DNA from 3 places in the Pseudomonas sp. AC247 genome. Region 2 is predicted to be linked to each of the others. Evidence: riboswitches for the same ligand, from Rfam matches in the RefSeq annotation. Region 2 holds a riboswitch; each other region holds the start of a gene.
What was found. Region 2 has a riboswitch for cobalamin ahead of ACZZ0B_RS09210 (TonB-dependent receptor plug domain-containing protein). Riboswitches for the same ligand answer to the same signal wherever they lie in the genome.

Region 1: another riboswitch for cobalamin. It lies ahead of cobO (cob(I)yrinic acid a,c-diamide adenosyltransferase); the one in region 2 lies ahead of ACZZ0B_RS09210 (TonB-dependent receptor plug domain-containing protein).
Region 3: another riboswitch for cobalamin. It lies ahead of cobW (cobalamin biosynthesis protein CobW); the one in region 2 lies ahead of ACZZ0B_RS09210 (TonB-dependent receptor plug domain-containing protein).

What each region holds. Positions count from the first base shown of each region.
Region 1 covers NZ_OZ409829.1:3,888,875-3,893,338, forward strand. The annotation lists gene bluB (5,6-dimethylbenzimidazole synthase) at 1-314, opposite strand, end outside; gene ACZZ0B_RS17525 (cobyrinate a,c-diamide synthase) at 311-1,711, opposite strand; gene cobO (cob(I)yrinic acid a,c-diamide adenosyltransferase) at 1,708-2,319, opposite strand; cobalamin riboswitch at 2,401-2,630, opposite strand; gene ACZZ0B_RS17535 (hypothetical protein) at 2,794-3,378, shown strand; gene ACZZ0B_RS17540 (PQQ-dependent sugar dehydrogenase) at 3,445-4,464, shown strand, end outside.
Region 2 covers NZ_OZ409829.1:1,977,869-1,982,332, reverse strand. The annotation lists gene ACZZ0B_RS09215 (EAL domain-containing protein) at 241-1,824, shown strand; cobalamin riboswitch at 1,924-2,129, shown strand; gene ACZZ0B_RS09210 (TonB-dependent receptor plug domain-containing protein) at 2,223-4,160, shown strand; gene ACZZ0B_RS09205 ((2Fe-2S) ferredoxin domain-containing protein) at 4,160-4,464, shown strand, end outside.
Region 3 covers NZ_OZ409829.1:2,713,848-2,718,311, reverse strand. The annotation lists gene ACZZ0B_RS12460 (CbtA family protein) at 1-334, opposite strand, end outside; gene ACZZ0B_RS12455 (CbtB domain-containing protein) at 346-543, opposite strand; cobalamin riboswitch at 668-889, opposite strand; cobalamin riboswitch at 1,859-2,070, shown strand; gene cobW (cobalamin biosynthesis protein CobW) at 2,170-3,243, shown strand; gene cobN (cobaltochelatase subunit CobN) at 3,247-4,464, shown strand, end outside.

The DNA of each region.
Region 1 (4,464 bases), 1.9 Mb from region 2:
TCAGCGCAGTCGTTGATGCCTTCGACCTTGAGTTTCATGAACTCGTCACTGCGCTCGCCGAGGGCAATGGCTGTGCGGATGCGTTCTGCTTCGACGAGGCTCTGGATCTGACCGCGTAACGTTCGGTCGCTGATGCGAATGAAGCGCCAGGGCTGCATCAGGCCGACGCTTGGCGCCTGGTGGGCGGCTTCCAAAAGTCGGCGCAACAGCTCCGGCTCGACGCTGCCACCGGTGAAGTGGCGCATGTCGCGGCGTTCGGCGATGGCTCTGTAAACCGCTTCGCGCTCGGCTTCGGAGAATGCGTTGTCGGTCATGGCCCCATCGCGAGCAGGCTCGCTCCTACAGGGGATTGCGTTTCGTCAGGCACACCATCGCCCACTGTAGGAGTGAGCCTGCTCGCGATAGCGTCCTCAAGGGACGGCGCAAACAATGCAGCGACAGCCGCAGGATTCGACGGAAAATAGAAGTGCACATAAGAAGCCGTCATCCGCCCTTCCCGATAAACCGCCTCGGCGCCGCGCCCACCATTCGGGCTCAGCCCTCGAGCAATCGGCGTCAGTTCGGTAGTCGTCAACGAATGATGATAAGTGTGCCCACGCAACGAACCTTCCGGCAGATCCACCGCCTGCAACGCCAACGCCGCCAGACGCTTCTGCATCACCGCGTCGCCCTTGAGCAGCCCAACCAGCTCAGCGCGAGTGCCTTCAACATCCGTCAGCGAATCGAGCAAATACAGCATCCCGCCACACTCAGCGAGCAACGGCTTGCCCGCCGCATGGTGTGCAAGGATTGCCGCAACCATCGCGGTGTTCTGCGACAACGCAACATGGTGCAATTCCGGATAACCGCCCGGCAGGTACAGACTGTCCGCCTCCGGCAATTGCGTATCGCGGATCGGCGAGAAAAAGCTCAACTCGGCGCCCATCGCCCGCAGCAGATCCAGGCTAGCGCCGTAAGTGAAGGCAAACGCCTCATCACGTGCAACGGCAATGCGCACATTCTTCAGCAGCGGCTCAACAGCGACGACGTCCGGCGCGGCAAATTCCACGGCCGGTGGCAGCGCTACCTCGCAGCTGCTGGCCAGTGCATCGGCTGCGGCGTCGAGACGCACATCGAGGTCATTCAGTTCGCTGGCCTGGACCAGCCCCAGATGCCGACTCGGCAATTCAATGCCGGTCTCGCGCGACAATGCGCCGTACCAACGCAGACCTTCGGTAAGGCTGCCTTCCAGCAATTGCGCATGACGCAACGTGCCAACCCGGTTGGCCAAAACCCCGGCAAATGGCAGATCCGGCTGATACTTGGCCAGTCCCAGCGCCAGCGCACCAAAGGTCTGCGCCATCGCCGTGCCGTCGATCACCCCGAGCACCGGCACACCAAAATGCCGCGCCAGATCCGCGCTCGAGGGCGTACCGTCAAACAGGCCCATCACGCCTTCGATCAGAATCAGATCCGCCTCGGCAGCGGCTTCCCACAACAGCCGACGACTCTCCTGCTCGCCGACCATCCACATGTCCAGTTGATACACCGGCGCACCGCTGGCACGCTCGAGGATCATCGGATCAAGGAAGTCCGGGCCGCATTTGAACACGCGCACTTTGCGCCCCTGATTGCGATGCAAACGGGCGAGCGCGGCGGTGACGGTGGTCTTGCCCTGACCGGAGGCCGGAGCGGCGATGAGCACCGCCGGGCAGTGACGTGGTTGATTCAAAGTTCGACGCCTTTCTGCGCTTTGATGCCGGCCTGGAAGGCGTGTTTGAGCATGCCCATTTCGGTGACCGTGTCGCCCATCTCGATCATTTCCGGCTTGGCCGCGCGACCGGTGACGATCACGTGCTGCATCGGCGGACGTGCCTGCAGATCGCTGAGCACCTGATCGAGATCGAGGTAGCCGTGCTTGAGGGCGATGTTCAGTTCATCGAGCACCACCAGGCCGATCGACGGATCACGCAGCAGCTCACGGGAAACCGCCCATGCCGCTTCGGCTGCAGCGATGTCGCGCTGGCGATCCTGAGTTTCCCAGGTGAAGCCCTCGCCCATGACATGGAAGCGCACTTGCTCGGGGAAGCGGCGGAAGAACAATTCTTCGCCGGTGCTGTTACGCCCCTTGATGAACTGCACCACGCCGCACTTCATGCCGTGCCCCATGGCGCGGGCGAGCATGCCGAACGCCGAGCTGCTCTTGCCTTTGCCATTGCCGGTCAGCACCAGCACCAGGCCGCACTCGTCGGGGGAGTTGGCGATGCGTTCGTCGATCACGGCTTTTTTGCGCTGCATACGCGCCAGATGGCGTTCGTCGCGCTCGGGGGAATCAGTCATGGGGGAGCTCTCCGTTGGGGCTGGATAACGGCGGGCAGGCACAAGAATAGACGGCAAAAAGCCTGGCATCGCCCACCGTGATGCCGCTGGATGGATCAGGCCGGTCTCCGGGCTCATGAGCGGCGTTGGCCTGGCTGCGCGCCTTCCCGCTTCTGTCGAGGCAGTGGCTCAAGGCGCAGCTTTTACTCATTTACCGTTGCGGGGGCAGCGCCGGGATCGTGATTGTTCTTCACCTGAAGACAACCCTCACCGGCTTCCCTGTTTCACTCTGTCGACGTGGGTCACAGAGCACCTGAAACAAGCCGCGAAGGTTAGAGGGTTGGGGGTGGAGCGTCAATTAAAGAGGCGGCCATCGGGCGAATAACTGCCGTCGATCAATTATCTGGCGCCAATCTTGTGCCACACTGATACAAATGATATCAAAGAGCCATGCTTTTCCCGAAAAAGCCCATCACAAGAATAAGGATGATGACGATGCAAGGCATGATCATCAGCAACCCGCGCCTGGAATTCCTGCGCCCGCTGCTTGAACGCTGGTTTGACTGTATCGACCGCTTTAACGCCGTACGCGGCGACAGCGACACACCGTACTGGCATGACGAGAAAGCCAATCTCGGCCTGCTCTCGGCAGCGGCGTGGATGGCCGAACTGGTCACCCTGAACGACACGCCCACGCGCAAACAGAATGAAGAAGGTGAGCGCAATGCCCGCGCCGACCTGTTCATTGCCAGCGCCGAAGATCGCGCTTACATTCAGGCTACGCAGCGCTGGCCACGGGTCACCAACCTCAACCTGACCCAAGCCCTGCTCGACATTACCAACGATGCCAAACGCATCAGCTTTGCCAGCGACCTCAAGCTCGGCTGCCTGTTTGTCGCCCCGCAAAAAGCCCAACACAGCGCCAGCCCCGAAGAGCTGCAAGACATGGTCGACGACCTGCAAAAGGAACACACCTGCGCGGTCGCCTGGTATTTCCCCTACGCCTACCGCAAATTGCGCAGCGAAGCCGGCAATTATCATCCCGGCATTGCCGTGCTGTTCAAGGAGGCCCGCGGCTGAGCAGTTGAACCATCGGGCTTGCGACCTCCTCTATGATTAGGAATGCATTCATAGGGAAGATCAGCAATGCGCAAGCCCCAGCTCGTTTTCGTCATCGCCCTCGCCGGAGGGCTCGCCGCCTGCGGTGAATCCTCCAGCCTGCAAGTCACCGACGGCACCGGCCCGTCGCCGAAATTGCCCGAACCGAACAAGACCCTGATCCCGACGGTGAACATCGCCCCGGCGATCGGCTGGCCGGAGGGCGGCAAACCGACGGCGGCGGTCGGCACTCAAGTCGCGGCATTTGCCGAAGGCCTCGATCATCCGCGCTGGCTCTACGTGCTGCCCAACGGTGATGTGCTGGTGGCGGAAACCAATGCACCGCCGAAACCCGACGACAGCAGCGGCGTTCGTGGCTGGGTCATGAAGAAAGTCATGGGCAAGGCTGGGGCCGGCGTGCCGAGCCCGAACCGCATCACCCTGCTGCGCGACGCCGATCACGATGGTGTGGCCGAGACGCGCACGGTGTTTTTGCAGAACCTCAATTCGCCCTTTGGCATGACCCTGGTCGGCAATGATTTGTATGTCGCTGATACCGATCGCCTGTTGCGCTTTCACTACGAACCCGGCGCGACCGAGATCAAGTCGCAGCCAATCAAAGTGACCGATCTGCCCGGCGGCACGTTGAACCATCACTGGACCAAAAACGTCATCGCCAGTAAGGACGGCGATAAGCTGTACGTCACGGTCGGCTCAAACAGTAACGTCGGTGAGAACGGCCTGGATAAAGAAGAAGGCCGCGCGGCGATCTGGGAAGTCGATCGGGCGACCGGCAATCACCGGATTTTCGCTTCGGGCATTCGCAACCCCAACGGCCTGGCTTGGGAGCCTACCAGCGGCGCACTGTGGACAGCGGTCAACGAGCGTGACGAGATCGGCAGCGACCTGGTGCCGGATTACATTACTTCAGTGAAGGACGGCGGTTTCTACGGCTGGCCGTTCAGTTATTACGGGCAGCACGTCGACGTTCGAGTGTCGCCACAGAATCTGGATCTGGTGGCCAAGGCCATCGCCCCGGATTACGCGGTCGGCCCGCACACCGCATCG
Region 2 (4,464 bases):
TTAGGTGTTATCCACGGCGAACGGGCCACGCTCGGCGCCACTTGAATGTTGCCTGCTGATCACAGCTATAGACCTTAGTAGTTATTTCCGAAGAAGGAGCAAAACCGACCGAGGCTCAACCCATTCATCACCGACATTGATCTGCAGCAATATCGGCAAACCGCAACCGCCGTATTCTGTCTTTGCTGGATACAGCCGTGCTGTGCGCACGTCACAGGCCTGTGGCCAAGGTGGCGACAAATGAACAAAAAACGCATCGTCTGGGGGAGCATTCTCCTGGGGTTTCCGTGTGTCTTGCTGCCAGTGATTCTGATGGGCTACCTCGCCTGGATGCTCAATCTGGCGTCTGCTCAGCAGCGTCTGGAAACTCTCGCCGCTGTGGCCTCCAGCCGCGCCAATGGCACGTTCAACGAAGCCGCCGGGGCGCTGAAAGCCATCGCCGGTTCCCACCTGGTACCGTGCACGCCCGAGAGCATCGATGAGATGCGCCTGCTGACCATCAACACCTTCTCGGTGAAGTCAGTCGGCTATGTCGAAGAAGAGATTTACGCCTGCGGTTCCTGGGGGCCGGTCGGTCATCACGCCGTCCCTTGGCGCGAAGACTTCACCAGCGCCGATGGCGTGCGCGTGTCGCTCGGTGTGCAGTCACGCATCGTCCCGGCCAAACCGATGATGGCCCTGCAATATGCAGCGTTCAATGTGCTGGTCGACCCTGAGCAATTCCTCCAGGTGATGCTCGAAGACGATCTGCATCTGGCGGTCGCGACCGCGACCGGCCAACTGGTCAGCGCCTCGCGCCCGGGGGCCGAGCATTTTCTGAGTCGAGTGCACTCCGGCCCTCACGCAGGCCTTGAAGACGGTTATCTGTACACCCTCGTACACAACGGCGACTGGGTCGCCATTGCCACGCTGTCGCGCCATGAATTGATGCAGGGGCTGGTCCGCCGGGAAATGCTGCTGTTGCCGATTGGCGGCTTGCTCGCCGGCGTGTTGGTGTTGCTGATCATCCGCCGCACCCGGCAGCGCTTGTCGCCGCTGGCCGAGCTGAAACTGGCGGTGCGCAATCGCGAGTTCATCGTGCACTACCAACCGATCGTCAGCCTCAGCGATGGCGCCTGTGTCGGCGCCGAAGCACTGGTGCGCTGGCGCCATCCGGACGGCACGCTGGTGCGCCCCGATGCGTTCATTCCGCTGGCCGAGGACAGTGGCCTGATTTTGCCGATCACCGATCAGGTGATCGATGCGGTGATGCGCGACCTCGGTCCGCTGCTGGTCAAGGAACGGCAGCTGCACGTGGCCATCAATCTGGCGGCCAGGGATGTCAGCAGCGGTCGTTTCCTGCCCGGTCTGGAAGCGGCTGCCCGCAACGCCGGCGTGCAGCAGAAGCAGATCTGGCTGGAAGCCACCGAACGCGGTTTTGTCGATATCGACGCCGCCCGCGCCACCGTCAATCAGGCGCGCTCGCTCGGTTATCTGGCGGCCATCGACGACTTCGGCACCGGGTTTTCCAGCCTTCAGCATGTGCAGCAGTTGCCGCTGGACGTGCTGAAGATCGACAAGTCGTTCGTCGACAACATCGATCAGGATGCGGCGACCGGTTCCGTGACCGGGCACATCATCGAAATGGCCAAAAGCTTGCGCCTGAAGATCGTCGCAGAAGGCATCGAAACCGCGGCGCAACGCGATTACCTGCGCGACCACGGCGTGCATTACGGCCAGGGCTGGCTGTTCGGCAAACCGATGCCGGCCGAGGAGTTTCTGCGCTTTTATCGAATGCGCGCCAACGTGGTCATCGACCACGCGGCGCTGGAGGGTGTGGCCTGAGGTCAGAAGCGCGCCTTGACCGAGACCATGAAGTTGCGTGGATCACCGTAGTAGTTGCCGAAGGTGCGCAGAAGTTGACGAACGGTCTTTCGAATGTTCAGATGCCGCCCTGTTTCAGGTGTCCCATGCCGCCGTGCATGGGGTGAAACGGGAAACCGGTACGTTCGAATCGAACAAGTCCGGTGCTGCCCCCGCAACGGTAGGCGCGTGATGCTTTCAACAAACCACTGTGGCCAGACGGCCATGGGAAGGTGAAAGCCTCGATACGCGCGAGCCCGGAGACCGGCCCGAAATGTCTGTTTGGCAAAATCCTGCGGTGGGCGGGCATGGGCCGGTATTGGCTGTGCGCGATGCCTTCTCCTGCATGCTCTTCTGCGAAGATCCTTTTCGAGAAGACAATGATTCGACCTTTCAACACCTCTGCTCCAACCCTTCTGTTCGGCTGCCTGTTCAGCCCTCTGTTGCTGGCCGACGACACGGCGCTGGAACTCAATCAGCAAATCGTTTCCGCCCCGTCGGTGGAGTCCACCACCGTCGCCGACATGGCGCATTACGGCAGCAAAGTCGAAATCGTCAGCCGCGAACAGATCGAGCGCGCCGGGCCGAGTGCCGACGTCAGCCGGGTCATGCAGATGTTCATTCCCGGCCTCTACGTCGCGCCGAAAAACGGCCCGTTCGACTACGGCACTTATTCGCTGCTGGGCGGGCACAATGACGACACGCTGATCCTGCTCGACGGCGTGCGCCTGAACAATCGCCTGTACGGCGGCCTCTATCTCGACACCCTGCCGGCCAACGCGATCGAGCGCATCGAAGTGCTCAAGGGTGGGCAGAGCCTGTTGTTCGGCACACAAGCGGTGTCGGGGGTGATCAACATCGTCACCCGCAGCCCGCAGTCGCGCCAAGCCATGGGCGAAGTGAACCTGGGCGTCGACACCTTCGGCGGCACCACCGAAGACGCGCGAGTGGAAAACATTTTCACCAACGGTTTTGGCGATCTGGGTTTGCTGGCGTACGTCAGCCACAACGTCTCCGACGGTTATCAACCGTATCGCAACCGCAACCTGAAAAACGTCACCGAGAAAAAGCGTGCCTACGAAGTCACCACGTTCGGTGGCAAGGCGATCCAGTCGTTCGGCGACGATTCGCGGCTGGAGCTGTTTTATCAATACGCCGACGCCAAACTCGATTTCGCCCGCCCGGTCGACAATCACAACACCACCAACGACCGTGTGCAGCAGATCGCTACCGCGACGTTCGAACAGAGCCTCAACGAGCGCTTCAGCTACTTCGTCAAAGGCCACATCAACGATTGGGACACGCGTTACACCCGGGTCAACAATGTCGAGGGCGGCGCCACCAAAGTCATCAATCACAACGACTACTGGGGTTTCACTGACTGGGGCGTGCAGGCCGAAGGCAAGGCTGAACTGCCCGGCGGCCATGTGCTGGTGTTCGGCAGCGACAACCAATGGTTCAAGGGTCAGGACGATGTGCTGATCATTGACAACGACAAGGCCGAAGCCCACGCGATCTATACGCAATTGCGCCCGCAGATCGACGCCCTGCCCGACTGGCATCCCAGCATCGGCGTCCGTCACGAGGCCATGGGCGGCGGCGACAGCGCCACGGTCGGCATGCTCACTTCGCTGTATGACCTCAGCGACAACTGGTCGCTGCGCGGTCAATACGGCAGCGCCTACAAGCTGCCGAATGCCGAGCAACTGTTCGTCAACGAACCGGGCGACGAGCTTGGCAACCGCAATCTCAAACCGGAAAAAAGCCGCAACGCCGAGCTGGGCCTCGACTACAAAGGTTTTTTGCTCGACCGCGAATTCAGCGCCAGCGTGACCCTGTTCAAACGCAAGATCGACGACCTGATTACCCTCGACGACATTCAGTGGGTCAACGGTGAAGGGCAGATCCGCATGCGCGGTTTCGAGGCCGACGCCAAACTGGCGCTCAATGACCAATGGAGTGTGCAGGCGGACATGACCCGCAACCTCACCGAGTCGCGCACGGGCGTGACCATCAATGACATTCCGAGCTTCTTCGCCCGCTCGCGCGTGGGTTATGAGTCGGAAAATCGCCTGTGGGGCGCTGGCGGGGCGATCCGTTATATCCGCGACATCACCAGTTCGAAGCAGGTCGAGTACGGTCATTATTCGGTGGTGGATGCCGACGCCTATCGCTACCTCGACAGCGCCCATCAGCACCGCGTCAGCCTGTTGGTGGAAAACCTGTTCGACCGCAATTACGTCACCAGCCGTTCGAGCAACGTCGACAACCTCGGGCGGCCGTTCACCTCCGAAGTGCGCTACACGTATCGCTTCTGATGAGTCAGATCAAAACCATCGACGGCGTCGACACGCACCCGGACTGGTCGCACGTGCCGGCGCATGCCCGCCACGTGTTCATCTGCACCGGCCCGCGCTGCACCCAGCGCGGTGCCCAGCAGTTATGGAAAACCCTGCGCCGGCACTTGCTGGAACATGACCGCATCGAGACGCCGGGCGGCGTGTTGCTGACCCGCACGCATTGTCAGTTTCCGTGCAACCTCGGGCCGGTGCTGACGGTGTACCCGGAGACGTGCTGGTATGGCGTGCACAGCAAGGCTGACGTGCAGCGATTGGTCGAGGT
Region 3 (4,464 bases), 740 kb from region 2:
CCAGGCCCCAGAGCAGGCCTTGCGAGGTTTTGGTCGGTGCGCGCAGGGTGTAAAGGCCGGCGAGCATCAGGGCGAAACCGACGGCTACCACCAGATTGCCGCCCGTGGTCGAGACCACGCGCTGCCAGCCGTCTTCCGGCTCCCAGGCTTCGGCGTCGTGGGTGTGGCCGGCCATGGCGCCTTCGGCGTGTTCATGCACGGCGATGGGTTCGGCTTTTTCGAAAGTTTCCGCTTGAAGAATCAGCGGCGAGACCCAGAAGCTTTGCAGCAGGGTGAGGAGCAGGGCGGCCAGAAGACCGGTGAACCCTGCGGTTTGCGCAATACGCTTGATCATGTCGGCAGGTCTCAGTGGCACGGGAACGCGGCGCTGTGGCGGGTATCGTGGGCGGCGTTGTGCACCGCTTCGATGTGCGAGAAGCCGGCGAAGTAGACCAGGCTGGCGCCGAGGATCGACGCGAAGATCGCGGCGCTCAGGCGTTGGCTCAGTGTGGCGCTGCTGGTGATTTTGTCCGTGTTGCTGCCGGTGCTGCTGATGATCGACATGGCGCTTCCCTCTGGAGTGTCAGCGGGTGAATCGAGCGCATGAAAACCCCTGCGGGTCGGGCTCGCAGAGGTTCGAACAGCGCCCGCCCACCGCGGGTTTGTTATGTTCAGCGACGCACGAGGTGCGAGCTGTGTGTTGCGGGCCGGTCTCCGGGCTCACGAGGGGTTGGCGTCAGGCCGACCTGCAAGCGTCTCCTTCCCATGCCGTACGGGCACAGTGGTTTTGACGCTTCGCTCGCTTACCGTTGCGGGGGCAGCACCGGACTGACATGGGCTTGAGTAAAGCACATGATTCACCGGTTTCCCGTTTCACCCTGTGAAGGGCACCCGTAACAAGTTGTGTAGGAGAGCATGGGGTTGGGTTTTTAGTCAATTTTTTGGGGTGGATCCGTTGCTGCGGTAACGGCGTCTTAGGGTTCCGCCCTTACGGCGGGTCACCTTTTCCAAACGCCGAAAAGGTAACCGAAAAGGCTTGCTCCTACGTGCGGCCCGCTCGCTGGGGCTCGGGGTCCCTTCGCTCCGGGATCGATCCGGGCGCAGCGCCTACGGTTTGCTTCGCTGCACCTCCTCTCGCTGTGTTTGGCTGCGCCAAACGGTCGCTGCGCTCCCACGCCCGGATCAATCCCTCCACTCAGCCTTCCGACGTCGCCTTACAGATCAAAAGCCGCAGCCGAGCTAACGCTCATCCTGTTGAGTGGTGAGGAGCGTGGGTGTTCCGCTTTTGATTTTCGTAGGAGCAAAGCTTGCTCGCGATGACAACATACTTTCCGATGCGATCACCTGTAGGAGCTGCCGAAGGCCGCGATCCTTTGACTTTATCTTTTAAGAGCAAGATCAAAAGATCGCAGCCTGCGGCAGCTCCTACATGGGTTATCGGCTGTGCTTTTTGTTCGCTGGCGAAAGCAGGCTGGCAGCCTACCCACCTTTCGACGCAATCCCCTGTAGGAGCTGCCGAAGGCTGCGATCTTTTGATCTGCTTTGGCTCTGGCTTTTGATCTTTTGCCCCTTCGGCAGGCCGAGCGTAGGTGTCCATCCGGGGGGCAGGCGCGCAGCGCCGTGCGGCGCAGCCGCACACATCGAGAGGAGGTGCAGCGAAGCAAACCGTAGGCGATGCCCCCGGATGGACACCGTAGTGAGGGAACACTGAGCCTCAGCGAAGTGCCGTACGCCGGGGCAAAGCCTTTTGGGTTACCTTTTCGGCGTTTGGAAAAGGTGACTCGCTGTAAGAGCGAAACCGCCAGCGGCAGCACCCGCAGCAACGGATATGCCCCCAATACCAAAACTCAACGCCCATTGACCCACCACCAACCGATGCGTAGCCTTGCGCTTTCGAGGTTCTTCGGCCCACGCCGAAGCTAAGAAGGGAACGCGGTCAATGCCGCGGCTGCCCCCGCAACTGTGAACGGTGATGTTCGCTGCCACGCCACTGCCAGCTCAATCGATGAGCCCGCGGGAAGGCGCAGCAAACGCCAGGCCTCGCGCCTGAACACCGTCAGCCAGGAGACCTGCCTCGTCACAGATTCTCACTACAACCGGGCGGGGTGATCCGGTGGCGAACTCTCCAGGCACGCACGCGCGCTGCCGGTTCTCGTCCCGTATGCCCGCCGCTTGCCAAAGGGCATACCGATGAAAACACTGGCCAAACTCCCCGTCACCATCGTCACCGGCTTCCTCGGCTCGGGCAAAACCACGCTCCTGCGGCACATGCTCGACAACGCGCAGGGCCGTCGTATCGCGGTGATCGTCAACGAGTTTGGCGAGCTGGGCATCGACGGTGAAATCCTCAAGCAATGCACCATCGGCTGCAGCGAAGAAGAAGCGGTTGGTCGCGTCTACGAACTGGCCAACGGCTGCCTGTGCTGCACCGTTCAGGAAGAATTCTTCCCGGTGATGCGCGAACTGGTCGCGCGTCGTGGTGACCTCGACCACATCCTCATCGAAACCTCGGGCCTGGCCCTGCCGAAACCTTTGGTCCAAGCCTTCCAGTGGCCGGAAATCCGCAGCGCCTGCACCGTTGATGCAGTGATCACCGTGGTCGACAGCCCGGCCGTGGCCGCTGGCACCTTCGCCGCGTTCCCGGATCAGGTCGATGCGCAGCGCAAACTCGACCCGAACCTCGATCACGAATCGCCGCTGCACGAACTGTTCGCCGACCAATTGGCCAGCGCCGACCTGGTGATCCTCAACAAGGCCGACCAGACCAGCCCGGAAGACCTCGCTCGCGTACGTGCCGAAGTCGCCGAAGAGTTGCCTCCGGCGGTGAAAATCATCGAGGCCAGCAACGGTCGTCTGCCGCTGGACGTGCTGATCGGCCTCGGCGCCGGTTCCGAAGAACACATCGACAGCCGTCACAGCCATCACGATCACCACCACGGTGATGGCGATGACGATCACGATGACCACGATCACGACGCTTTCGACTCGATCTCCATCGAACTGCCGCAAGCCGACGAAAGCCTGCTGCTCGACGCCCTGACGCAACTGGTGGTCAAGCACGGCATCCTCCGTGTCAAAGGTTTCGCCGCTATCCCGAACAAACCAATGCGCTTGCTGATCCAAGGCGTGGGCACGCGTTTCGACAAGCATTTCGACCGTCAGTGGGGCGCCGAGGAAGTGCGCGTGACGCGTCTGGTGTTGATCGGTCAGGAACTCGACGCGGCGCAACTCGAAGCGCAACTGCGCGCTGCGCTCAGCGTTTAAGCCATGCACCTGCTCAGGACTCAGCCCGGCGGTTTCGTCTCGGATGACAACATTGCCGACCTTGGCCAAACCCCCGCCGAGCTGGTGATCCTGTGCAGCGGTGATTCCAGCCTGGCGCTGCTCGCCGAAGCGGCGCAGCAGTTGCCCGAGGATTATCCGAGCCTGCGTCTGGCCAATCCGATGCAGGTGCAGAATCACGCTTCGGTCGACTTGTACGTCGATGAAGTGTTGCGTCACGCCAAGGTCATCCTGATTTCGCTGCACGGCGGCATCGCCTATTGGCGGTATGGCGTCGAGCGTATGATCGAGTTGGCCGAGCGCGGTGTGCAGGTGATTCTGGTGCCGGGTGATGATCGGCCCGATCCGGAGCTCAGCGACTTGAGCACCGTCAACGCCGAAGATCGCGACCGGCTCTGGCAGTTCTTGCGCCAAGGCGGCCTGGGCAACGCACTGGATTTCTTCCGTTGCATGGCCAGCCGTTGGCTCGGCCGCGATTACGCATGGAACGAGCCGCAAACCCTGCCGCGCACGGCGATTTACCACCCGACTAAAAACACCGCTGCACTGAGTGACTGGCAAGCCGAATGGCGGCCTGAGCAACCGGTTGCGGCAGTGCTGTTTTACCGCTCGCATTTGCAAGCGGCGAACACCGCGTTCATCAATGTTTTTTGCCAGCGTTTGCAGGCGGCGGGGCTTAATCCGCTGCCGATCGCGGTGGCCAGTTTGAAAGAGCCCGGCTGCCTCTCGGTGGTCGAGGATTGGCTGGATGAAGTCGAGGCAGGGGTGATATTGAACACCACCGGTTTCGCTCAATCCAGCCCTGAAGCGCCGCATTTGCGGCCGTTTCGCCGCAACATTCCGGTGATTCAGGCGATCTGCGCGCAAGACAACGAGCCCGGCTGGCGCGACAGTGAGCAGGGCCTCGGCCCGCGTGATCTGGCGATGCACATTGCCTTGCCGGAACTCGACGGGCGCATTATCAGCCGGCCGATCAGCTTCAAGGATCTGGCCTGGCGCAGCGAGCGCAGTCAGTCCGATGTGGTCTGCTATCGCGCGCAGCCTGAGCGTATGGATTTTGTCGCTGAACTGGCAAGGCGCTGGATCGATCTGGCGCGGGTGCCGAATGGCGAAAAACGCATCGCCTTGATTCTCGCCAACTACCCGACCCGCGATGGGCGCATCGGCAATGGCGTCGGCCTCGACACCCCGGCGGCGGCGCTG